3 linked regions of the Labrys monachus genome follow. The protein of the gene in region 1 interacts with the protein of each later gene in a pairwise test. Links are inferred from orthologs where the notes say so. Each region holds a gene or a part of one and is shown on either strand. Other genes may lie near its edges.

Region 1 (3,779 bases):
TCGCGCCACGCGCCGGAACTTTCGGTGCCGTCGCCGACCTTCGTCCAGGCGAGCCGCAATCCGCTCGCGGCGTCGGCCGAGGAGGCGTCGGCCAATCCGCGGGCGCGCTCGGCAAAATTGCGCTTCGGCACGCGGACCGCCGCGCCGGCGCGCGATACCGGCACCGGCTTCCTCGGCCTGCCCGACATCCATGTTCAATCCGGGAGGGGCCGATGACGCGCATCCTCAATCTGGTCCTGATCTGCCTCCTGGTGGCATCGGCGATCGGCGTCTATTCGATCAAATACGAGGCGACGCTGCAGGCTGAGAAGGTTGCCAAGCTGCGTCGCAGCATCGAGGCCGAGCAGCGGGCGATCGAAGGGCTGCGCGCCGAATGGGCCTATATGAGCCAGCCGCATCGGGTGGACGACCTCGCGCGCCGCCATCTCGACCTGGTGCCGATGAGGATCACCCAGGTGGTCGGCGCCGGCGACCTGCCGGAGAAGGTCCCGGTCGGCGACCAGATCGCCCAGAAGCTGCAGGTGCTCGGGCTCGGTGCGACGCCTGCCGCGCCGCAAGTGACGGGAGCGACGCAATGAGGCGGGGCGGCGCACTGGAAGAAGAGGTCGACGCGGTCGATGCCTCGGATGCTCCTGCCGCGGGAGACGCCCCGGCGGCCGAGCTCCATCCCGAAAAGGTCGACGAGGCGCCCGCGGCCAGGAAGCCGCCGGCGCGCAGGCGGCTCAGCAAGCTCCAGAAGAGCGCGAGCCGCATCGTGCTCATCGTGCTGGCCTTCGTCTGCATCTATGTCGCCATCCTGGCGCGGCTGACCCAGTTCGGCACCACGCCCGACCAGCAATATGACGCCCGGCGCTCGGCTGCCGACCAGCTCGCCGCGGCCCGTCCCGACATCATCGATCGCGCGGGGCGCGTGCTGGCGACCGACATCCAGGTGCCCTCGCTCTATGCTGAGCCCAAGAAGATCATCGATGTCGACGAGGCGACCGAACTGCTCACGGCGGTGATGCCGGATCTCAATGCGCGGGATCTGCGCGAGAAGCTTTCGTCCAGGAAGGGATTCATCTGGCTCAAGCGCGAGATCACGCCGGAACAGCAGGCTCAGATCTACAAGCTCGGCCTGCCGGGCATCGGCTTCCTGATGGAGAACAAGCGGGTCTATCCCAACGGCTCGACCCTGAGCCATGTGCTCGGCGGGGTGAACATCGACAATCAGGGCATCGCCGGGATCGAGAAATATATCGACAACAAGCGCGGCCTGAGCACGCTGCAGGCCCTCGGCTATGCCTCCAATGCGAGCGACATGAAGCCGATCCAGCTCTCCATCGATCTTCGTGCCCAGAACGTCCTGCACGATGAACTGACGCAGGGCATGGAGCATTTTCACGCCAGGGCAGGGGCCGGCGCGATCATGGACGTCAATACCGGCGAAGTGGTCTCGCTGGTGTCGCTGCCCGACTTCGACCCCAACAATCCCGCCGATGCCCTCGATCCCAACAAGATCAACCGCATCAATGTCGGCGTGTTCGAGATGGGATCCACCTTCAAGGCGCTGACGCTGGCGATGGCGATCGAGTCGGGCCGGTTCACCACCAATTCGATGCTCGATGCCCGCACCAGCCTGCATTACGGCCGTTTCACCATCACCGACTATCACGCCCAGCATCGCATGCTGAGCCTGCCGGAGGTCTTCACCTATTCCTCGAACATCGGTTCGGCCCGCATGGCCCTGGCGCTCGGGGTGCCGGCACACAAGGCGTTCCTGAAGATGATGGGCCAGGAGACGCGCCTGGTCACCGAACTGCCCGAAAGCGCCATGCCGCTCGTTCCCGCTCGCTGGACCGACATCAACACGGTGACGATCGCCTTCGGCCACGGCATCGCCGTGGCGCCGCTCCAGGCGATGATGGCCGTCGGCGCCATGATGAACGGCGGCCACCTCATCAAGCCGACCTTCCTCGTCCGCAGCGCCGAGGAGGCCATGGCCACGGCCAAGACGGTGCTCAAGCCGCATACCTCGGACGTGATGCGCTACATCCTGCGGCTCAACGCGACCATCGGATCGGCCAAGAAGGCGGATATTCCGGGCCTGCAGGTCGGCGGCAAGACCGGCACGGCCGAGAAGAACTTCAACGGGCGCTATGTGCATGACCGCCTGTTCACCACCTTCATGGCGGTGTTTCCGTTCGACAAGCCGAAATATCTCATTCTCGTGGTCTATGACGAGCCGAAGGGGTTGCCCGAGACCTATGGCTACGCGACGGCTGCGTGGAATGCGGGCGTCACCACGGGCAAGGTGGTGGAGCGCGTGGCGCCGATCCTCGGCGTCGAGCCCCGTTTCCAGGAGATTCCGAACAACCCGCCGGCCCTCTACGCGCCCAAGGACCAGGATCATCCGCTGCCCTGGCTGAATCCGCAGCAGGGATGACGTCCGCCTCCGAATGCGCTAGCTGTGCCAACCATTTTCCGCCACCGGAGTGTTCGACGTGAGCCAGCCCCCTGCCAGCCTTCCGCTGTCGGCGTTGCTGCCCGGCGGCGACGAGACGCCGATCCGCGGCATCACGGCGGATTCGCGGCAGGTGAAGCCGGGCTACCTGTTCGTCGCCATTCCCGGCTCCAGGGGGGACGGCCTCGCCTATGTCCCCCAGGCCCTCGCCGCCGGGGCGGCGGCCATCGTGGCGGAGCGGGAGGTGGACCTGGACCGGCGGGCGGTCGCCGTCCGGGTCTCCGATGCGCGGCTGGCCCTGAGCCGTATCGCGAGCGTTTTCTATCCGCGCCAGCCCGCCACCATCGCAGCCGTCACCGGTACGAGCGGCAAGACGTCGGTAGCCGCCTTCGTGCGGCAGATCTGGACGAGGCTCGGCCACAGCGCGGCGTCGATCGGCACCGTCGGCGTGGTGGCCCCCTGGGGGGAGACCTATGGCTCGCTGACGACGCCCGATCCCGTCGAACTCCATCGCCTCGTCGACGACCTGGCCGGCAGGGGCATCACCCATCTCGCGCTGGAGGCGTCCTCGCACGGGCTCGACCAACACCGCCTCGACGGCTTGCGGCTCGCCGCCGGCGGGTTCACCAATCTGTCGCGCGACCATCTCGACTATCATGCGAGCCTCGAGGCCTATCGGGACGCCAAGCTGCGTCTGTTTCGCGACCTGCTGCCTCCCGGGGCCGGCGCCGTGGTCGAAGCCGACCATCCCGACGGCCGGTATTTCATCGAGGCGAGCCGCGACAAGGGCCTCGACCTACTGACGGTCGGCGAGGCCGGCGAGGGACTGCGCCTGGCCTCGGTGCGCATCGAGGGCTTCGCGCAGCATCTCGTCCTGAAGCATCGGGGCAGGTCCTATCCGGTGAGGCTGCCGCTCGCCGGCCGCTTCCAGGTCGAGAACGCGCTCGTCGCCGCAGGGCTCTGCCTGGTCACCGGCGCCGAGCCGGCCGGCGTGTTCGCCGCCCTGGAGCACCTGGAGGGCGCCAAGGGCCGGCTCGACCTCGTCGGCACGCCCGGGGGGGCGCTGGTGCTGGTGGACTATGCCCATAAGCCGGATGCGCTGGAAAAGGCGCTGGAGACGCTCCGGCCCTTCGCCAGGAGGCGCCTGGTGGTGGTCTTCGGCTGCGGGGGGGACCGCGACCCCGGCAAGCGCCCGATGATGGGCGCCATCGCGGCACGCCTGGCCGACACGGTGATCGTCACGGACGACAATCCGCGCAGCGAGGACCCCGCCTCGATCCGGGCCGCCATCCTGGCGCAGGCGCCGGGCGCGGTCGAGATCGCGGACCGGCGCGAG
Region 2 (10,634 bases), 1.1 Mb from region 1 along the record:
CCAGACCTTCGCCCGCTACGTCAATGAACGGCGCATCCTCACGCAGCTGCGCCTGCAGGGGGCGATGCCGCGCGCCGAACTCGCCCGCCGCCTGTCGCTGACGCCGGCCACGATCACCAACCTCGTCGACAACCTCATCGCCGGCGCCCTCGTCGTCGAGCAGCGCGCCGTGCGGGACGACGGCGCACGGCGCGACGTCGGCCGGCCCGGCGTCGCCATCGCGCTCAATCCGGGCGGGGGCTGCTTCCTCGGCGCCGAGATCGGCGTCGGCGTGGTGCGATTCGCGCTGGTCGACCTTGCCCTCGGCGTGGTGGACACGCACACCGCCGCTCTCGCCAGCACCGTGACCCCTGCTGCCGCCGCCGGGATCATCGCCGGCCATGTCCGCGATCTCGAACGGCGCGATCGCCTGGGGGCGGGCCTGCGCTCGGTCGGCATCACCGTGCCCGGCCTGGTGCGCGCGGACGGCTTCGTCGTGCATCTGCCCATCCTGGGCTGGAAGGAGCAGAACCTGAAGGCGCTGGCCGAGACGGCGCTGGGCCTGCCGGTCTTCGTCGAGAACAACGCCAATGCCGCCGCCTTCGGCGAGGTCTACACCCAGCCCGGACTGCAGGCCGACACCATCATCTACCTCAAGCTCGGGACCGGCTGCGGCGGCGCCGCCATCGTCAACGGCCGGCTGCTCCGGGGCGCCAGCGGCACCGGCAGCGAGTTCGGCCATATGCGCATCCACGGCGCCGGCATCCGCTGCTCCTGCGGGCAGCGGGGGTGCCTGGAAACCTTCGTCAACATCGCCGCGCTCGACCGGGCCTACAGGCCGGGCCAGGCCTTCGGCGTCGACGGCCTGTCCGCCCTGCCGGCGACGGTGGCCGCGGCTGCATCGGCGGGAGACCGCAGCGCCGGCGCGGCGATGGACGCGATCGCCGGCGATCTCGCCTTGGGCCTCGTCTCGCTGGTCAACATCTTCAACCCCAGCACGATCGTGCTCGGCGGCTCGATGCGGCCGGTGCTCGCCGCCCGGCTCGCCGCCATCGGCGACACGGTCGGCGCCGGCATCCTGCCCGGCATGCTCCGGCCGGCGATCCGCCTGTCGACGCTCGGCGCGATGGAATGCGCGGTCGGCGCCGCCACCATCGCCCATCACCAGGCGCTGGACGTCTCGAACATCGAGATCGGCACATAGCCGCGCGGAGGGCCGCCTTGCGCCGGCCTCACAGGCGGGCGCCGGCACGCCCCCTCACGACACGTCTTCTTCCACCCGCGTCTGGGCGATCTGCCCGATGCCGCCATTGAGGTGCCGGGCCGCCGCGTAGCCCAGCGTCGCCGAGGCGAGGCAGAGCAGCACGGACATGGCGACGTTGGCGAGCGCCCGCTCCGGCGCGCCCTGGCGCAGCAGGTCGAGCGTCTGCAGGCTGAAGGAGGAGAAGGTGGTGAAGCCGCCGCAGATGCCGACCATGAAGAAGAGCCGCCAGGTCTCCGGCAGCGGATGACGCCCGCTGATCACCGTCAGGGTGCCGAAGAAGGTGATGGCGAAGGAGCCGGCAATGTTGATGACGATGGTTCCCCACGGCATGGACTGGCTGTAGGGCGCCATCCACATGCCGACCCAGTAGCGGGCGACGGTGCCGAGCGCGCCGCCGAGCGCGATCCAGAATGTGGTCAACAGGGAGCCGGGCATGGAGCCTCCGAGGCATGGGAGCGAAAGGGTTTCCCGGAACGGCCGGTTGCCGGCCGGCGGTCCCAGGCTTGTCCGGGCGCTTCGGAGGGGGAGATCGATACGAACGCCCGCCGGCGCGAAGCACCTGGCAGGAGTCATCAGCCTTGCGGCGGTTTCGGGGAACTCCATCCCCATCAGGCCCGTCGTTTCTACAGCGGCCCGGCGGGAGGCGTCAATCGCCGCTGCCGGTCAAAGCCGGTAGAAGCGGGTCGCATTGCCGCGATAGAGCCTTTCGATCTCGTCCCGCGAGGCCCCCGCGCAGACGCGGTCGACGATGCCGACCCAGTGCGCATAGCGGATCGCGTGCTCGGAGACCGGCCAGTCGCCGCCGAACATCACGCGCTCGAAGCCGAAGCAGTCGATGGCGTGGCGGATATAGGGGCTGATCTGTTCCTCGGTCCAGGCGGCGTGGTCGGCCTCGGTCGCGACGCCCGAGATCTTGCATTCGACGTTGGGCTCCTGCGCCAGGGCCTTGAGGTCGCTCGCCCACGGCTCGAACAGATGGGCCTTGATGCCGGGCTTGGCGATATGGTCCATGACGAAGCGCACCTCCGGGCAGGCCCGGACGAGCGCGATCGCATCCTTCAGCTGCGGGTGGAAGATGCACAGGTCGAAGGACAGGCCGAAACGCGGGAGAAGCCTGACGCCTTCGACGAAGGAGGGCTGAAGGGCCCAGCCGGGCGAATCGACATATTTCTGCAGCAGCCAGCGTATGCCCCGGACATGCGGCAGGGCGGCGAGCGCCTCCAGGTCGCCCTCGACGGCGGCGCCCTTGTGGAGCGGAGCGCAGGCGACCATGCCCCTCAGGCGCTTGTCGCCGCCGATCTCGGCCTCGACCCAGCGCGCCTCGTCGACATGGCCGCCTTCGGCCGCGTCGACTTCGACGAAGACGACGCCGTCGACCTCGACGCCGGCCGTCAGGCGCTCGAACTCGGCAAGGCCGTGGGGCTTGTTGAGGAGCGGGTCGTGCCGCATCCAGTCGAAGCGGATGGCGGCGGGGTCATAGAGGTGGACATGGGCGTCGATGATGGGGAAATCGGGCATTTTCAGCTCCCTGTGGCGCGTTGCCGGCGCTTGGCGGTCCTACCGCTACGACGAGCGCGCGGCTGTTGAAAAGGGGGGAGCGCGCGAAGGGGCCGGGTCGCCCCCGAGGCCGGCGGCGACGGCCGCGGGCATGGCGCCCGCCGGCGGCAGGGAACCGGAGGACGGCGCATCCCGGCCGCATGGCCCGGACGGAACTCTTATAGTGGCGCCATACTGCATGAATATTTATCAAAATTTCCGCTACTTGCATAATAAACGTGCGGCGCCGGTCCGAGAAAGCAATTTTCCGACCTTCAATTTGCGTCTAAAATCTATTCTTGTCCCTGTTCCCGGAATTTCGGATCGAACGCTTGAGCATGAACATCGCGCCGCCCGACCATAGAGACGAGCTGCAATTTATATTGGACGACGTCTATCGGCGCGGGCTGGATCAACGCGACGGTGCGCTCGCCGATTATATTCCGGAGCTGGCGCGGGTCGAGCCGGAATCTTTCGGCATCGCGATCGCGACCGCCAAGGGCAAGGTGTACGCCGTCGGCGACGCGGAGGTGGCGTTCACGATCCAGTCGGTGTCGAAGGCGTTCGGCTACTGTCTCGCCATCGAGCAGATCGGCCGGGCCCAGGTGCTGCAGCGCGTCGGCGTCGAGCCGAGCGGCGATGCCTTCAACGCCATCGAGTTCGATCCCCATACGCGCCGCCCCTATAATCCGATGGTGAATGCGGGCGCCATCACGGTGGCCGGCATTCTCCACGACCGGTTCGGCGATGGCGCCTTCGATTTCATGATGGACCGCTTCTCGCGCGCCGCCGGGCGGCCGCTCGGCTTCGACGAGAAGGTCTACCGCTCCGAATCGGAGACCGGGCACAGGAACCGGGCGATCGCCCATCTGCTGCTAGCCGGCGGCATCATCTCGGAAGCGGTCGAGGCGATCGTCGATCTCTATTTCCGGCAGTGCTCGATCCTGGTGACAGCGGTCGACCTCGCCCGCATGGGCGCGACGCTCGCCAATATGGGCGAGAACCCGATGACCGGCGACCAGGTCTTCGAGCTGCAGGCCGTGCGGGATACCCAGGCCGTGATGTTCTCCTGCGGCATGTACGACTATTCCGGCAATTGGATCTACGACATCGGCATTCCCGCCAAGAGCGGCGTCGGCGGCGGCATCGTCGGCGTGGTCAACCGCCAGCTCGGCATCGGCACCTATTCGCCGCGCCTCGACCGCAAGGGCAATTCGGTGCGCGGGGTCGCCGCCGTCGCCGCGCTCTCGGACGAGCTCGGGCTGCACGCTTTCGACTGCACCAATGTGGGGTCGTCCCTGCTCGGCCGCTTCATCACCTGACCGGCGGGTCACTGCACGGATGCCGATCGGGACGAGCCGGGCAGGCTGGACGATGAGTTCCGCCGGGTTCTAGGCCACTTTCAGCACGAGGATCAGCGCGTAGCTGATGGCGCCGAGGCCCAGCAAGGAGAGGATCACCGTCGAGGTGACGCGCGGGCCGGCCTTGGCGACGGCGCGGATGTCGACTGTGAGGCCGAGGGCCGCCATCGAGAGGATGGTGAGGGTGTTGGCGGCGGAGGCGATCGGCTCCAGCGAGGCCTGCGGCAGCAGGCCGAAGGAGCGCAGCGCCATCATCACCAGGAAGCCGACGATGAACCAGGGCACGATCTGCCCGAGGGAGGGGCGGGCGCGCACGCTGCCGGCCGCCGCGTCGGCCGCATGCGCCAGCTTGCGCTGGCCCTCGCCGATGAGGGCGAGCACGAGGATGACCGGGCCGAGCATGAGCACGCGGGTGAGCTTGACGAGCGTGCCGATCTGCACGCTGAGGGCGGCGACCGGCGCGGTGGCGGCGAGGACCTGGGGCACGGCATAGACCGTGAGGCCGGCGAGCACGCCATATTGTCCCGCCGACAGGCCGAGCGCCGGCACCAGCAGCGGCAGGCCGATCACCGCGGCGACGCCGAGGACGGCGGTGAAGGCGATCGAGGCCGCCACGTCCTTGCCGTCGGCGCCGATCACCGGCGCGGCGGCGGCGATGGCGGAGTTGCCGCAGATCGAGTTGCCGCAGGCGACGAGGAGCGCCATGCGATAGGGCAGGCCGAGGCCGCGGCCGATGCCGAAGCTGAACAGGATCGAGGTCGCCACCACGCCGAAGATGCCGAGGATCAGGGCCGGGCCGGCATCGGCGATGGCCGCGGCGCTGACGGAGGCGCCGAGGAGGACGACGGCGACCTCCAGCAGCGTCTTGGCCCCGAAGGTGATGCCGTGGCTGAAGCGGGCCGCCGGGCTGGCGAAGGTGCGGATCAGCGCGCCGATGAGGATGGCGAGCACCAGCGCCTCCAGCCACGCCTTGCCGAAGATACGGGCCTCGACGAGCTGGGCCGCCATCGCCAGGGCGGTGACGACGATGCACAGGCCCAAGCCGGGGACGATGTCGCGAAGCCTGCCGCTCATGCCGCTCATACCACTCATGTCGCACCTTTCGATCCGCTCTGTTTTCGGCCGAAATCGCTGTTCAATCCATTTCGAAATATCGTAGGTTTCGTTCGATCCAATCGAACGGTTCCGGCATGACCCTCGAACAGCTGCGCATCTTCGTCACCGTCGCCGAGCATGAACACCTCACCCGGGCCGCCGGCATGCTGCATCTGACGCCCTCGGCCGTGAGTTCGGCGGTCCGGGTGCTGGAGGAGCGCTACGGTGCGACCTTGTTCCACCGCGTAGGCCGGCGCATCGAGCTGACCGATGCCGCCCGCGAGTTCCTTCCGGCGGCGCGCGCCACCCTGGCTTCGGCCAAGGCGGCGGAACTGGCGCTGTCGGAGCTCGGCGCCGGCCTGCGTGGCTCGCTCACGGTGCAGGCGAGCCAGACCATCGCGAGCTATTGGGTGGTGCCGTTCCTGGCGCGCTATCACGACGTCCATCCGGCCATCGACCTCAGGCTGGAGATCGGCAACACCCAGAGCGTGGCGCAGGCGGTGCTGGAGGGGGAGGCCGATATCGGCTTCATCGAGGGCGCCATCGACGAGCCGGCGCTGTCGTCGCGGGTGGTGGCGCATGACCGGCTGATCGTGGTGGTGGCGCCCGGCCATGCCTGGGCCGACGGCCGCGAGATCCGCGCCTACGACATCGCCACGGCGCGCTGGATCATGCGCGAGGCGGGCTCCGGCACGCGCTCCGCCTTCGAGAGCGCGCTCACGGCGCGCGGCGTCGACGCCGCCGCCCTCAACGTCGCGCTGGTGCTGCCCTCGAACGAGGCGGTGCGCTCGGCGGTGCGCGCCGGGCCCTACGCCACCGTGATGTCGGAGCTCGTCGCCGGGCCGGACCTGCAGGCGGGCCGCCTCGTCCGCGTCGGCTTCGACATGCCGCCGCGCGCCTTCCGCCTGCTGCGCCACAAGGAACGCTACCGCACGAAGGCCTCGATCATGCTTGAGATGGCGATCACGCAGGAGGGCGGGTGAGGCGCCGACCGGGAGACGGCATGTCCCGGGGGGCCGCGCCGCGTGCCTCCGGCCGGCCGTCGAGCGATGCCAGCAGCCGGTCGAGCTTGCCGATCGTCTGCTCCTCCTCGAGCGGCGTGTAGGCGACGAGCTTCATGTCGGGCTGCTCGGCGACGGCCAGGCTGGTATATTCGAACACCATGCGTCCGGCGCCCGGGTGGTCGATGCGCTTGTGGCCGCCGAAGGGCCGCAGCACCTCCTGCTTCGGCCACCAGGCGCGGAATTCCCGGCTCGCCGCCTTCAGGATGGCGATGAGCCGCTCGAAATCCGGATCGCCGGCATAGCGGACGCTGTCGGCCCGGAACATGGCGAGCGAGGCCGGCGCCAGCCCGTCCCAATCCACCATCCTCCGGCGGTGGTCCGGGTCGGCGAACACCATATGCATGATATTGCGTGCATCGCCGTCGAGCCGTTCATAGTCGCCGAACACGGCGACCGCCGCCCGGTTCCAGGCCAGGACGTCCCAGCGGCGGCCGAGCACATAGGCCGGCTGGCCCCGCATGCTGTCGAGCATGCGCAGGAGCGGCACCGGCACGATTTCCGGCCCGGAGCGGCGCGTTTCGGGCGGTGCCCGGTCATCGAGCAGGAACAGATGCCGTGTCTCGGTCGGGTCGAGCCGCAGCGCCTTGGCGAGCGCCGACAGCACCTCGCGCGACGGGCGCACGTCCCGCCCCTGTTCGAGCCATGTGTACCAGGTGGTGCCGACGCCCGCGAGCAGCGCCACCTCTTCGCGCCGCAGGCCCGGCGTGCGCCGCCGCAGCCCCGGCGGCAAGCCGACATCCTCCGGCGCCAGCCTTTCGCGGCGGCTGCGCAGGAACGCCGCAAAGGCGCGGCGGCGATTGTCGTGCGTGGCGGGCCGGGTGTCCATGATGCCGATGATAGTAGTGCCAGTACCAGGATAACGCCAGTTCTGTTTGCGCCTTTTCCGCCATGCGAGGGTCCGTTCCGCGACGACGGCGGCCGACAAAAACATCTTTGTCGGCCTCCCCGATCGCGCAATCCTGAAAGGACGTCACCATGTCACCACAGCACACCGTCATCGCCGGCGGCTCGTCCGGCATCGGCCTCGCCACTGCGGAAATGCTCCTCGATGCCGGCCACCGGGTCAGCGTCACCGGCCGCCGCGTCGAGCGGCTGCACGAGGCCGCGACGCGGCTCGGCGGCCGGGCGCAGGCCGTCGCCATGGATGCGGCGGACCCGGACGGCGTGAGGCGCGCCTTCGAGGGCATCGGTCCCTTCGATCATCTCGTGCTGGCGCTCGGGTCCGCCAAGGGAGCGGGGCCGTTCGCATCGGTCGACCTCGGCGAGGTGCGGCAGGGCTTCGCGGAGAAGGTCTTTCCGCATTTCGCCACGGCGCAGGCGGCGCTGCCCCTGCTTGCGGCGGGCGGCAGCATCACCTTCGTCGCCGCCGTCACCGCCCATGCGGCGATGCCGGGAACCGCCGGCATCGGCGCGGCCAATGCGGCCGTCGCGGCGCTGGTGCCGATCCTCGCCGCCGAGCTCAAGCCGGTCAGGGTCAATGGCGTGTCGCCCGGGGTGATCGACACGCCGTGGTGGGATTTCCTCGCCGCCGACGTCAAGGCATCCGTCTTCGCCGATTATGCCGCGAAGACGCCGGTCGGCCGGGTCGGCACAGCCGACGACGTCGCGCGGACCATCGCCTTCCTCATCGCCAACAGCTTCATGTCGGGCGCGGTGATCGTCTGCGACGGCGGCCTGCGGCTCGGCGGCTGAGCGCGCGCCGGCAGGCCTCGCCGGGCCGGTCCGGGCGGGGTCCGGCCGCCGTCAGTCGCCTTCGCCCGGGAAGCGGTACACCACGTCCGCGAAGCGATCGGTGGGGAAGACGTAGAATATCCTGAGGAGGGCGGCCGAATCGTTGCGCAGGGAATGTTCGGCATCGCCGGGGATGAAGGCGGCCGTGCCGGCGGAGATCCTCGTCTCCACGCCGTCGATCGTCAGGATGCCCGTCCCTTCGGCGACGAAGTAGATTTCGGCCTGCCGATGCCGGTGCGGCTCGAGGATGCCGCCGGCCGGGGAAAGCTCCATGATGCCGGCGCTCATGGCCGATGTCGGCGTCCTGTCGGCGCAGAACAGCGTGAACCAGGAGGCATTGCCCCGCGAGGCGTCGTCCCAGCCCTCCCGCTCGCGCTGGGCGGTCCCGGCAATGACGGCTTGCGATGTCACGTTCCCAGGCATTGGCGGGCTCCTCTTTGGCGGTGGCCTGCCTAGAAGCCCGTTTCGGGCCCGGAGTCCACGAAAATGCGCGGCGGGCGGCGCGTCCGGCACGCCGGAGGGCACACCCCGTGTATTCCCGCCCGCTTTGGGTTATGAGGGAAGAAATCCAGGGGCTCCGGCAAGGTGATGGCTGACGCGACGATGCCCGCACGAAGGCGTTTCAAAGCGAGCCTGATGCGGTTGCCGTGGCGGCGCATCTTGCTCGGCATCCTCCTCCTGTGCGCGATTCCCTTCGCGCTCACGCTCGTCTATGCGGTGGTGCCGCCGGTTTCCGTGCCGATGCTCGAGCGCTATGCCGCCGGCCAGCCGGTCGACCGGCGCTGGACGGCGCTGCAGGACATCGCGCCTGTCGCCCGCTTCTCGGTGATGGCGTCCGAAGACGGCCGCTTCTGCCGTCATTGGGGCGTCGATATCGACGCGATCTCGCTGGTGCTGGAGCAAAGCGGCGACGAAGGCCCCTCGCGCGGGGCCTCGACCATCGCCATGCAGACGGCCAAGAACCTCTATCTGTGGCCGCTGCCGACGCTCGTCCGCAAGGTCTTCGAAATTCCGCTGGCGCTGTGGATCAACCTCGTCTGGCAGAAGCGGCGCACGCTCGAAGTCTATCTCAACATCGCCGAATGGGGCGACGGCCTCTACGGCATCGAGGCCGCCTCGCAGCATTATTTCCGCAAGCCCGCCAGCCGCCTCAATCCGCGCGAGGCGGCGCTGCTGGCGGTGGCGCTGCCCAATCCGATCCGCCGGGACGCCGGCTCGCCCAGCCGGCGCCTGCGCAACCTCGCGGCCCTGATCGTCCACCGCGCCCGCAACTCGGCGGGCTATTTCGATTGCGTGAAGTGAGGAGCGGCCAACGTCCCCTGGCCCCCCGGAATTCGGCCGGACACGAGCACGGGCCGGGCCGTCGGGATCGTCCCTGCCCGTGCTTCTCCAGCCGGCCGCCGCCTCCGGTTCTGCAAGGAAAGTCCGCATGCCCGGGACGAGCCCGGCAAGACAAAGGCCGCGCTTTTCTTGACCAACCTCTTGGCCGAGTGCGTGAAGAGCCGGCCGCCGGAGGGCACTCCCGGCCGCCGGCCCGGATAAATAATGACTCCAGCCCCTTTCTTCCCCTGTCCTCTTCCTGTATAGGCTGCGCCTTCAATCGAAGATGTCATCGGCCTGCCGTGACCAGCACGGCATCCGCACGCCACGAAGAAGAAAACCATGGCTGTTCCGAAGCGAAAAACCTCCCGTATGAAGCGCGGCTTCCGTCGTTCCGCCGATGCGCTCAAGGCCCCGACCTATGTCGAGGACAAGGATTCGGGCGAATTGCGCCGTCCGCATCATGTCGATCTGAAGACCGGCATGTATCGCGGTCGCCAGATCCTCACGCAGAAGTCGGACGCCTGAGACCGGGCCCGGACCTTCGCGTGCCGCCTGATCCGGGCCGGCTCGACGCCGGCCCTTTTCATTGGGCGGAGCGGTTCACTCGAGAATCGTGACAAACGGGGCAAATGATCGCCGGGGGGCATGCGTTTTCCAATCCCTTTTCGCCATTTGCCTCATGTTGCGTCTGCAAAGTCTGTGTGTTAGGTGAGCGCACGCATTGCGGGGGTGGGGCTTGCCTCGGCCTTGCGGGCAGAAGAAATTCAACATATCCGTCAAGGAGTTGGTCGTTTGAGCGGTAGAATCCCGCTTGACCGGCGGATTTCCTCGGGACGGCTTCAGCAGAGAGACGCGCGGTGGCAGGGGTAGAACCGATCGTATCCGGCATGGCAGGCCGCTATGCCCTGGCCTTGTTCGAGCTCGCCAGCGAGTCCGACGCCATCGATGCCGTCATCGCCGATCTCGGCCGCTTCACCGGGCTCGTCGAGGAGAGTCCGGATCTCCAGCGCCTCGTCCGCAGCCCGGTGTTCTCCTCCGAGGAGCAGACCAGAGCGATCATCGCCATCCTCGACCGCGCCGGCATCGGCGGGCTCGCTGCCAATTTCCTCAAGCTCGCCGCCCATAACCGCCGCCTGTTCGCGGTGGGCGAGATGATTCGGGCCTTCAACGCCCTGGCCGCCAAGGCCCGCGGCCTGGTGAGCGCCGAGGTCACGGTCGCCCAGCTGCTCTCCGACGAAAATCTCGACGTCCTCAAGAACTCGCTGAAGACGGCGACCGGCA
Region 3 (10,671 bases), 770 kb from region 1 along the record:
CTGACCTACGCGGCCGGCCGGCCGGTGCTGGCCCCGCTCGGACGGATCGCCATCCACCCGCAATTCGACGCCGCGGCCTATGACAGACGCCGCTTCACCATCGACATCGCCCTCGTCCGCCTGGAGGCCCCGCTCGACGGCTATGTCCCGCTGCCGCTGGCCGCGGAGGCGGGCGCGGCGGGCGAGCCCTACCGGATCGCCGGTTTCGGGCTGTCGTCCCCGGATGAAGGCAAGTCCGGCGGCGTCCTGCGCGAGGCGACGCTGCCCGGCGTGGCCCCGCTCTCGCGCATCCAGCTTCGCCTGCAGGAGGCCGAGGGCGTCGCCGGCTCCTGCCAGGGCGATTCGGGCGGTCCCGTCCTGCACCGGGGCCGGCTCGTCGGCGTCCTCGCCTCCGCGCTCGGTCCGAATCGCGGCAGGGGATGCGGCGGCCTGACCGGCGTCGCGCTGATAGGCACCGCCCTGCCCTGGATCCGCGAGACTGCCGCGGCCATGGGCATCTCCCTGCCGTAGCGACAGTTTTTTCGGCCCGACCTTGCCTGCGAGTTGGCTTTGCCGCCAAATGCTCTACACGTGAGCCATGATGAAGCTTCATGCCGCTCTCGCCGCAATGGCAACGATCCTCGCCCTCGTCCTGGCGTCGCCGGCCCTGGCGATCAAGGGAGGCCGCCTTTCGAGCGCCCCCGACGGCGTCAGGCGCCATGTCGTGCAGATCATCGGGCCGGGCGGCTCCAAATGCAGCGGCACGGTGGTCTCGCGCCGTCTCGTGCTGACCGCGGCCCACTGCTTTCTCGGCGGCCATGGCGACTATCGCATCCGCGCGCTGGATCCGCAGTTCCGCTTCCATTACGCCGAGGGCACGCAGGTCGCGATCCATCCCGATTTCGACGTCAACGCGCTCGGCACCAATGCTCCGATCAACGATGTCGCGCTCATCCGCGCCGACCACGATTTCCCCTCATGGCTGGTGCCGGTGCGGCTCGCTTCGCGCATCGGCAATGACGGCGCCTTCGTCGACGTGCTGGTAGCCGGCTTCGGCATGAGCCGCGACCGCGACCTCGGCACGGCCGGCAAGCTGCGCGAGCGCCATTTCGACATGCTCGACGAACTCGACCCGCGCTCGCACCTCTTCTTCCTGATCGACCACAAGGCGAGCAAGCGCCGGGCCCAGGACAACGGCATCTGCCGGGGCGATTCCGGCGGTCCCGTCTTCCAGCGCGACGGCCAGGGCTATGTGATGGTCGGCGTGATCTCGGCGGTGATGGGCGGCAGGGGCCGGGACTGCGGCGCGGTGACCGAGGTGACCGCCGTCTCCTCCTACCGCTACTTCATCGAGCACATGGCCGACGCGGCGGGGGCGCCGGTCCGGTTCCAGTAGGCAGAGGGCACGGCCCGCCGAGCGGCGGCCTGCGCTATTTCCGGCGTCCGGCCTTCGGCACGCGCACGGGCCAGCGCACCACGTGCTGCTCCCATTCGCCCTCGCCTACCTGCCTGTCATTGGCCTTCACCTTGCCGCGCACCGAGATCTGCGCGCTGTGCACGGTCGAGGGGTCTCCCGAGACGAGGGGATGCCACCAATACAGGTCTTCGCCGTCGGCGACGAGGCGATAGGCGCAGGTCGGCGGCAGCCAGTCGATCGTCCGCACGAGGTCCGGCGTCAGCGTGACGCAATCGGGGACGTGGCGCTTGCGGTTCTCATAGTCGGAGCACTGGCCGCTCTGGCATTCGAGCATGAAGCAGGCGACATCGGTGAAATAGGTGTTGCCGGTGTCCTCCTCTTCGAGCTTGACGAGGCAGCAGCGCCCGCAGCCGTCGCACAGGCTCTCCCATTCGTCGGCTGAAAGCGCTTCGAGGGCCTTCGCCTTCCAGAACGGGAGGGGGCTGTCACTGTCGGATCCGTCGGTCATGGCCGATGGGCATAGCGGAATTGTTCCCCATCGCCAAATCCCTCGCGATCATAGACCTTGTCGCCGGCGACATAGGTCGCCCGCACCACGCGGTCGTCGCCGATGGTCATGAGCGCGAAGAGCTTGTCGTGAACGGTCCGGGCGGCGGCGAGGCGGAACGCGACGAGCGGCGTCGCCTTGAGGTCGAGCACGGCGATGTCCGCCTCCCGCCCCGGCTCGAGCGTGCCGATCCTGTCTTCGAGGCGCAGGGCCTCGGCGCCGCCGCGGGTCGCCAAATAGAAGCCCTGCAGCCCCGTCAGCCGCGTGCCGTTCATCGCCGAGACCTTGTAGGCTTCGTTCAGCGTCTGCAGCTGCGACAGGCTGGTGCCGCCTCCGACATCGGTCCCGAGCCCGGTTCGGACCGGCCGTTCGGCCTGCTTGGCGTCGAAGACGCGAAAAAGGCCGGAGCCGAGAAAGAGGTTGGACGTCGGGCAATGCGCCAGGGCCGAACCGGTGCGGTGGCACAGGCAGAAATCATCCTCGTCGAAATGGACGGCGTGGGCGAAGATGGCCCGGGGGCCGGTCAGCCCCGCATGGTCGTAGACGTCGAGATAGGATTTGCGCTCGGGAAACAGCGCTTCGACCCAGGCGATCTCGTCCCGGTTCTCGGCGATGTGGGTCTGCATGTGGACGCCGGGATATTCGCGCCACAGCCTGCCGGCGGCGGCGAGCTGCGCGTCGCTGGAGGTCGGCGCGAAGCGCGGCGTCACCGCGTAGAGCTGGCGTCCCCTGCCGTGCCAGCGCTCGATCAGTGCCTTCGATTCGGCATAGCCGCTTTCCGGCGTGTCCCGCAGCCCCTCGGGGGCGTGTCGGTCCATCAGCACCTTGCCGGCGATCATGCGGGTGTTGAACCGTTCCGATTCCGCGAAGAAGGCTTCGACCGATTGCGGGTGGACGGTGCAGAACACGCTCGCGGTCGTCGTCCCCGCACGCAGCAATTCGCGCAGGAAGAGCCGGGCGACCCTGCGCGAATAGGCCTCGTCGGCGAATTTCATCTCGGCCGGAAAGGTGTAGCGGTCGAGCCATTCCAGCAATTGCGTGCCGAAGGCGCCGATCACCTCCATCTGCGGGAAATGCACATGCGTATCGACGAAGCCGGCGCAGATGATGGCGTCCGGGTAATGGTCGACAGGCATGCCGGCGGGCAGCCGTGCCGGATCATAATCCTCGACGGAGACGATCCGCCCCGCCTCGATCACCACAAGCGCATCGTCGCGATAGGCCAGCGCCGCCTCGGGTTCCACGAGGAAGGGGTCATCGACGAAACTGATGGCGGCGCCCCTGATCGCGCGGACCGACATGCCAAACTCCCTGCGCCTGTGGTGATGCCTGCTCTCCGGCAGCAGGCCCTTGCGGGGACAACAGCAAATTGGCCGCACCGGTGCAATGCCCGGCCCGAGGACCCTCTCGGCCGCGCAGCAATCGTAAAGGATAGCACCGGCTTCCCGGACAGCCGCGAGGCCGACCCTTTCGGGACGGCGCGATGAAGGCTACACTGCCGGCCAAGACGCCTCCTGCCGAAGCTCTCCCGTGCCCGACCACGAGCCCAGATCCCCCTTCCGCGAGCGGCTGAGCCGACAGGCCCTGAGGCTGGATTCATGGCTCGACAACGCCGTCTTCGTCACGCTGAGGTCGCTGCGCCGGTCGTCCGAATGGGTCTCGGACTTCTCCAACCGCTTCCATGTCACCGGATGGCGGCGGCTGCTGGTCGAGGTCGGCTGCGAGAGCCTGACCCTCGGCGTCGCCATCCTGTTCGCGGCGCTGATCCTCGCCATGCCGGCGATGACGGAGACCGGCAAGGACTGGCTGCGGCGTGCCGACATCGCCGTCACCTTCGAGGACCGCTACGGCACCGTCATCGGCCAGCGCGGCATCCGCAGCAATGACAGCGTCGAGCTCGCCGACATGCCCGACTACGTCGTCAAGGCGGTGCTGGCGACCGAGGACCGCCGCTTCTATGACCATTTCGGCATCGACGTCATCGGCACCTTCCGGGCGCTGACGGTCAACAGCCAGGCCAACGGCGTGGTGCAGGGCGGCTCCTCCATCACCCAGCAGCTCGCCAAGAACCTGTTCCTGTCCAACCAGCGCACCGTGGAGCGCAAGATCCGCGAGGCCTATCTCGCACTGTGGCTCGAAGGGCACCTGACCAAGGACGAGATCCTCAAGCTCTATCTCGACCGCGCCTATATGGGCGGCGGCGCCTTCGGCATCGAGGCGGCCTCGCAGTATTATTTCGGCAAATCGGTCCGCGACGTCTCGCTGGCCGAGGCGGCGATGCTCGCCGGCCTGTTCAAGGCGCCGACCAAATATGCGCCGACCAACAATCTGGCGGCCGCGCGCGGGCGGGCGAATCAGGTGCTGAGCAACCTGGTCGATGCCGGCTTCATGACCGAGGGGCAGGTCTCCGGCGCCCGGCGCAACCCCGCCACGCCCGTCGACCGGGCCCGGGAGAAAGCGCCGGACTATTATCTCGACTGGGCCTATGGCGAGATCGCCGACATGGCCGACGACGGCGACCTCGGCGACCAATCCGTGTTTGTGGTGCGCACCGCGCTGGATCCCGCTGTCCAGAGCGCCGCCGAGAACACGCTCGAATCGGTGCTGCGCCAATATGGCCAGGACTATGAAGCCCATCAGGGCGCCATCGTCATCATGGATCCGGAGGGCTCGGTGCGCGCCATGGTCGGCGGGCGCGACTACAGCCAGAGCCAGTTCAACCGTGCCACCGATGCACAGCGCCAGCCCGGCTCCTCCTTCAAGCCCTTCGTCTACACCACCGCCCTCATGAACGGCTTCACGCCGCAGTCGGTCGTGGTGGATTCGCCCGTCTGCATCAAGAACTGGTGCCCGCAGAACTTCGAGCGCCGGTTCGAAGGGCCGGTGACGCTGACGCAGGCGCTCACCCATTCGATCAACGTCATTCCCGTCAAGCTGTCGCTGGCCCTCAGCAAGAATGCGGTCGACGGCCGCCGCATGATCATCGACACGGCGCATATGATGGGCATCGAATCGGAGCTCAAGGAGTCCTGGGCGCTGCCGATCGGGGTGGAGGCGGTCAACCTGCTCGAGATGACCGGCGCCTATGGCGTCTTCGCCTCCGGCGGGCACAAGGCGCGCCCCCACGCGGCGATGGAGATCCGCAATGCCAAGGGGGGCCTCCTCTATGCGTTCGATGCGGCGCGGGAGAACCCGGTCGTCATCGCCCCCCCCATCGTCGAAGAAATGAACGGCATGCTGAACAGCGTGGTTGAGAACGGCACGGGGCGGCGGGCGCAGCTGCCTGGCATCAAGGTGGCGGGCAAGACCGGCACCACCAATGCCTACCGCGACGCCTGGTTCATCGGCTTCACCGGCAATTTCGTCGGCGGCGTCTGGTTCGGCAACGACAATTTCCAGCCCAGCAACAAGATGACGGGCGGCTCCCTGCCGGCGATGACCTGGCAGCAGGTGATGAGCGTGGCGCATCAGGGCGTCGAGCTGCGCTCCATTCCCGGCGTCGCGCCCTTTCCTGCCGACCAGCAGCCGAAGGCGGCCGGCGGCACGGCGGATGGCGGCGCTTCCGCCGCCGGCGCGCCGTTCGCGTCGATGCTGCTGCCGCGCAACGCCGTCGCCGTGCTGCACGACATAGGCTCGCTCGTCGATGCCGCCCGCGCCGCGGCACCGCGCCAGGCGGCGCTGCCGCGGCGGTCGGTGGCGGAATGATATCTCTGCGCGACCTCGCGGGGCTGGTCTGGGCATTGATCGTGGCGGCAGCCCTCGGCCTCGGCCTCACCTGGTGGACGACCAGCGAGCGTTTCCGGCCGGGATCGCTGCGCATCGGATCCTGGACGGCGTGGCCCCTGCCCGACCCGCAGGACGCCGACCGCTACATCCGAGCGCGCATCGCCCGCTCCGGCGACCTGCCGCTCGGTCCGGGCGAGGGCCTGGCCTTCACGGCGCTCGCCGATTCGGACGGCGTTCCCCTCGACGGTCGCTGCCGCTACCGCATCGTCCCCATCCTGCCGCCGGCGCGGTGGTGGACGCTCGCCATCTATGACGGTGCCGGCCGGACGATCGCCAATCCGAGCGCGCGCCACGGCTTCATCAGCTCCGCCGTGCTGCGCGGACCGGGAGGCGTGGCGGCGGTGACCGTCGCGCCGGACGTCCAGCCGGGCAATTGGCTGCCGAGCGCTCCCGGGCCGTTCCGCCTCGTTCTGCGCCTCTATGACAGCCCGATCTCCGGCGGATGGGCCCTGAGCGAGCGGAGCGAACGCGTCAATGTCAGCATGCCCGAGATCCGCCGGGACGAGTGCCTTTCATGATGCGCTGGCTGTTGTGGAGCGTGGCGGGCCTCCTCATGGGGCTGGCGGTACACCTGATCACCATCATCGTCCTGCCGGGGCTCGGCGCGCGTTCCGGCTTCCAGCGCGCGGCGGCGGTGGCCCCGCTCGGCCGCTTCGTGGTGCTGACGGCCGACAAGACGCCCCTGCCCTATCCGGATCCGGGCGTCGTCACCGCGCTTTGCCGCTATGATCTCGCCGCCGGCGCCGTCCGCCTGCACGTGCCGGGCGGGATGAGCTTCGTCTCCGTCTCGCTCTACACTCCGGACGGCCTGGCCTATTATTCCCTGACCGACCGGGCGGCGGCGGGCGATGCGATCGACCTCACGCTGTTCACCCCGGCCCTGCTCGCCGAGACGCGGTCGCGCGAAGGTGCCGACACGCCCGGCTCCCTCAGGGTGGAAGCCCCGCAGGGCAACGGCATGGTCTCGCTGAGGGCCCTCGTCACCGAACCGGGCCGGCTGCCGGAGGTCGAGCGCCAGCTCGAGACGGCGACCTGCGCGACGGCGGCGGGCGGCTGAACCGCCGATGCGCGCAAACGCCCGCCGATCGCCCGGCACGATCTGCTTGGCGGGAGGATAGGCCGTCGCTCACGCCGGCATGCCCGGTTCGAACGCGACGAGCTCGGCGACGATCGTACCCCGGCTGAATTGCACATCCCATGCGACAGGGCCCTTCAGCGCTGCGATCCGGGCCTTGATGCTTACCGGCCCGTCATCCACAGGCGCCATCACGCGCGATTCAACGAGCATCTCCCGGGAGGCGTCGTCCGAAATTGCCGTGCAGCGGAGCTGCAGCTTGAGCGGAGCACGCGACAGATAGGGAAGAATTGCAGCGCCGACGAAATCGCCCCAGGTGACCGGAGGCGGGGAGTATCGATCGTTCCAGGTCAATCCCGGGGTTGCGCAGTACGGAATGATCGGCAGGCCCATCGACCACAGCAGCAGCAGAAGGCCGGGACGGCCCTCGATCTCGTGCACGCGCAGGCCGTCGACATCGGCACGCATCACCAGCCGGCCGCCTCGTCCGTCGGTTACGCAGTGATTTCCGGCCGGATCCAGCGTCGTCGACAGATATTCGCTGGGAGAAAATCGTGCAAAACGCGCCGGAATACGGCCGGTGGACGTGACGCGCCAAAGCGCCACGCCCGGGGCGAGGCCGGAAGCGAGGCTAAAACCGGCGGGAACGCGCAATGCGGCGCGCACCCATTGTCCCGCCTCGGGAACGCCGCCCTGAATCCATATCGGAGAGGCATCCGGGCCGGTCGCCACCAGCAGGTAATTGGCCAGCTTGAACGGCAGTGTCGGCGCGCCGGCCAGCGGGCCGGCTTGCACATGCATATGGAGGTGAGGCGTGGGACTGCGGCCGGAATTCCCGACCGAGGCGAGTTCCTGGCCGACCGCGACGCGCTGTCCGGGACCAACGACGATCGATCCCCTGCCGAGATGGGCCAACATCAGCCAGAAGCCCTGATCCATGCGAATGACGACGTGATTGCCCCAATTCTGGCTGTAATTGCTGACGCCGATCGGGTTGTCGTCGATGCCGTCGCATATGAGCTCGACCACACCGGCGACGGGACAATAAACACGCGCCCCATATATTCCGTGGGGTGCGCCTCCATCGTGGGGGAACTCGAAGTCGAGGCCGTGCGACCATGCCCCGCGGTGGCTGAGCGGTCCGCCGAAGCTTTGACCGATCATGAGCGTCCCCGACAGCGGCACGGCGACGAGCGGTTCCGGCGCTCCGAATCGAGCCTCGGCCAGCATCGCCCGCTTCCATGCATATTCGGGCGGCAGATCCCGCCTCTGCGAGGTGACGACGGCATGCGGCACCGAACGGGCCGAGAGCGCGAGGATGGCGACCCAAATCGTTATCAGGGCCGGGAGGGGCTGAAACGCCCATCCGGTCCCCCCAAATCCGGTCTGCGTCACCAGCGTGAGAATGGAGGCACTCACGCCGGCAAGGGCGGAGATGAACAGGGTCGTCCATCCCGGCAGATAGATGACCGCACCCAACAGCATGCCGGCGATGAAGCCATTATGGGCCGATATCAGCCACATCCACTGAAAACCGAAGCCCGAGAGCAATTCGGCGGTCAGGACAGTGAAGATCCAGCCGACGATTCCGCTCAGCACCATCGTTCGAGACCACAGCATCATCGCCGCCAGCACGAGCAGCCCCGTGACCGGACGCGGCGAGAAAAGGATCATGCCCATGGAGCGTAGAAACGAGTCGAGCCAACCTGTCGCTCCGATGGGAAAAGGCCAAACGACATCGCTCAGCGACGCGGCCTGCGCCCAATAAGGCAGGATCGTGAGGAGGATGCCGAAGACGATGGCGAAGGCGGCGGAAAGCGGCGGCACCGGGGCGTGCACGAGCACCCGCGCCAGCGCCGCGGCCACCACCGCCGCCGCTCCGGAGGCAAGCAGGATGAACAGCACCGCCACGTGAAGCGGCTGCCCCATCGGCGCCACGAGCCACGCGGCAGCGATCCCTGCAAGGATGCCGTTCGCGCGCACCGCCCCCTGCAGCCCCGGGTCTGCGCTTCCGATGGACCGAAGAAAAGCCTCGGCCATCAAAAGACCGAGAAGCGCCCCGATGAGGTGAGCCGGCTCGACCGCGGCTGCCGCCAGCACGACGAGTCCCGCTCGGGGACTTCCGATCATCAGGATGCCGCCAAAGGCGCTGCCGAGTCTCTCGATCGGATGGTGCCGGCTCTCTTTTCGTTCGGTGACGAGGCGAGGCAAGCCCAGACGAGCGTTATGCCACCGCAACCGTACCCAATCGCGCATTACAGAGACGATTCGCGTCGAACCAGCCGTGTCGGAACCATCTCGCAACTTTCGACATCCACCAATTCTTCACGTTTGCGGATCACCTCGGCGCGGCCATCGACGCCGATCAGCACGACGGCGGGCCGGAAAGCGATGAACTGCATCGACTGGGTGACGTTGTAGGCACCCACCGGATGCAGGACGAGCCGATCTTCAACCTCGAGAGGAGGCAGATCCACCGACTCACGGATCACATCGATGTTCATGCACAGGCAGCCATATAATCTGACCGCGTTGGGCGGCAGATTGCTCGCACGGGCCGGCGTGACGCCGATGCGATACCAGGCGGCGGTATAGAGCAGGTTGATGCCGGCATCGACGACGTAGCCCCCGCGGGCATGTTCCCCGAGCACGAGGCTCGCTTTGGCATTGACCGCCGACAGATCCGTAGCGCCGGCGCGGTCCGCGCCCTTGACCGCGACGACGGACGTAATCAGCCAGCCCGCTTCGTCCACCAGATGGCGCCCGCTTTCCAGGCGCAACTGGGGCCGGCGCGCGCGCGGGAGCTTGTTGAGCACCCCGGCGATCGCTGCCGCGTAGGCCTCGATCGAGGGCACCGAATAGTCGGGCAGGCCATGCAGAACGCTGTTGGAGGGAAATCCGCCGCCGAGATTGATGCACGGCACCAGGTGATCGGTCTGCGCCTCGATATGGTCCCTCAACGCCAGAATACGGTCTGCGGTGACCGCATATGCCTTCGGGTCCAAAATGTAGGTGCCGATATGGGAATGAAGCGTGTGCAGCTTCAGGCGGGGATTGGAGATGATCCGCTGGGCCGCTCTCCTTGCTTCGCCATTGCCGAGCGCGAAGCCAAATTTCGACCACACGGGAGCGAGTCCCGTATCGACCCAGATGCGAATGCCGACGTTTACGGGCTCGGCCCTCTCGGCGACGATGGCTTCGATGAGTCCCAGCTCATCCCAATTGTCAATCTGAACGACGGCGCCTTCGGACAAGGCGCGCTCCAGACTGTGGCGCGGCTTGTGCGGACCGTTGTAGATGATGCTGCGCCCGGGGATCCCGGCCCTGCGCGCTTTCTGGTACTCGAAATCCGAAACGACTTCGGCGATCCATCCCTCCTCATGCAGGACGTTGCAGATCGCGCCGAGATAATTGGTCTTGTACGACCACGCAAAGACCGTGTTGGGATAGACGCTTTCAAAGGCCTTGCGCGCGCGGCGGGCGGAGTCCCGCAACACCCTTTCGGAGAAAACGAAGAGCGGCGATCCGAATTTTTCGACGAGGCCTTCGACGCTCACGCCTTCGATGCGGTCGGTATGTGTCGTCCGCAGTCCGTGCGAGAGCGAATTGCGGGCAGCAGATGCCTCTCCCGAGCGGCCGAGTTCGCTGGTGATCACCGGCGGGGAGTATGGGGCAGTCATTCCGCGGCCTCCGAGCGATCCAGTGCCTGGTCGCGCATGAGCGTTCCGGTTACCGACAATTCGGCGAGATCGGTGATGTCGCCCACCAGATCGACGCAATGACGAACGAACATGCGTCCCGCGCTGCAGGTCTGCAGAGGAGTCTCCGGTAGCGAAGCTGCACGCTCGACGAGCGCGGCGGGCAGGT

Evidence for each region.
Region 2: the proteins of J3R73_RS25210 (region 1) and J3R73_RS29995 interact in binary tests that used the Escherichia coli proteins (3 or more experiments, as listed by UniProt). The link is inferred for Labrys monachus from one-to-one orthologs.
Region 3: the proteins of J3R73_RS25210 (region 1) and J3R73_RS21670 interact in binary tests that used the Escherichia coli proteins (3 or more experiments, as listed by UniProt). The link is inferred for Labrys monachus from one-to-one orthologs.

The regions. Positions count from the first base shown.
Region 1 is NZ_JAUSVK010000001.1:5,513,103-5,516,881, reverse strand. The notes cover bases 1-2,999. They hold J3R73_RS25210 (peptidoglycan D,D-transpeptidase FtsI family protein), read left to right. Parts: upstream 1-574; coding sequence 575-2,425; downstream 2,426-2,999. Other genes in these bases: J3R73_RS25205 (UDP-N-acetylmuramoyl-L-alanyl-D-glutamate--2,6-diaminopimelate ligase), read left to right, coding at 2,484-2,999; ftsL (cell division protein FtsL), read left to right, coding at 213-578; rsmH (16S rRNA (cytosine(1402)-N(4))-methyltransferase RsmH), read left to right, coding at 1-216. Outside these bases: more of J3R73_RS25205, read left to right, coding at 3,000-3,779. UniProt on the Escherichia coli protein: Essential cell division protein that catalyzes cross-linking of the peptidoglycan cell wall at the division septum. Required for localization of FtsN.
Region 2 is NZ_JAUSVK010000001.1:6,573,101-6,583,734, forward strand. Bases 7,603-10,511 are described here. They hold J3R73_RS29995 (transglycosylase domain-containing protein), read left to right. Parts: upstream 7,603-8,690; coding sequence 8,691-9,332; downstream 9,333-10,511. Other genes in these bases: J3R73_RS29985 (SDR family oxidoreductase), read left to right, coding at 7,603-7,991; J3R73_RS29990 (cupin domain-containing protein), read right to left, coding at 8,043-8,453; rpmF (50S ribosomal protein L32), read left to right, coding at 9,693-9,878; J3R73_RS30005 (F0F1 ATP synthase subunit delta), read left to right, coding at 10,211-10,511. Also shown: J3R73_RS29950 (ROK family transcriptional regulator), read left to right, coding at 1-1,183; fluoride efflux transporter CrcB, read right to left, coding at 1,238-1,678; J3R73_RS29960 (amidohydrolase family protein), read right to left, coding at 1,907-2,761; glsA (glutaminase A), read left to right, coding at 3,118-4,101; J3R73_RS29970 (YeiH family protein), read right to left, coding at 4,171-5,232; J3R73_RS29975 (LysR family transcriptional regulator), read left to right, coding at 5,331-6,218; J3R73_RS29980 (helix-turn-helix transcriptional regulator), read right to left, coding at 6,199-7,125; more of J3R73_RS29985, read left to right, coding at 7,275-7,602; more of J3R73_RS30005, read left to right, coding at 10,512-10,634. UniProt on the Escherichia coli protein: Peptidoglycan polymerase that catalyzes glycan chain elongation from lipid-linked precursors. May play a role in peptidoglycan assembly during cell division in collaboration with other cell division proteins.
Region 3 is NZ_JAUSVK010000001.1:4,738,097-4,748,767, forward strand. Bases 3,115-6,060 are described here. They hold J3R73_RS21670 (transglycosylase domain-containing protein), read left to right. Parts: upstream 3,115-3,473; coding sequence 3,474-5,648; downstream 5,649-6,060. Other genes in these bases: guaD (guanine deaminase), read right to left, coding at 3,115-3,244; J3R73_RS21675 (DUF1214 domain-containing protein), read left to right, coding at 5,645-6,060. Outside these bases: J3R73_RS21650 (S1 family peptidase), read left to right, coding at 1-510; J3R73_RS21655 (S1 family peptidase), read left to right, coding at 578-1,375; J3R73_RS21660 (YcgN family cysteine cluster protein), read right to left, coding at 1,410-1,904; more of guaD, read right to left, coding at 1,901-3,114; more of J3R73_RS21675, read left to right, coding at 6,061-6,247; J3R73_RS21680 (DUF1254 domain-containing protein), read left to right, coding at 6,244-6,786; J3R73_RS21685 (urea transporter), read right to left, coding at 6,856-9,060; J3R73_RS21690 (alanine racemase), read right to left, coding at 9,060-10,484; J3R73_RS21695 (ATP-grasp domain-containing protein), read right to left, coding at 10,481-10,671. UniProt on the Escherichia coli protein: Cell wall formation. Synthesis of cross-linked peptidoglycan from the lipid intermediates.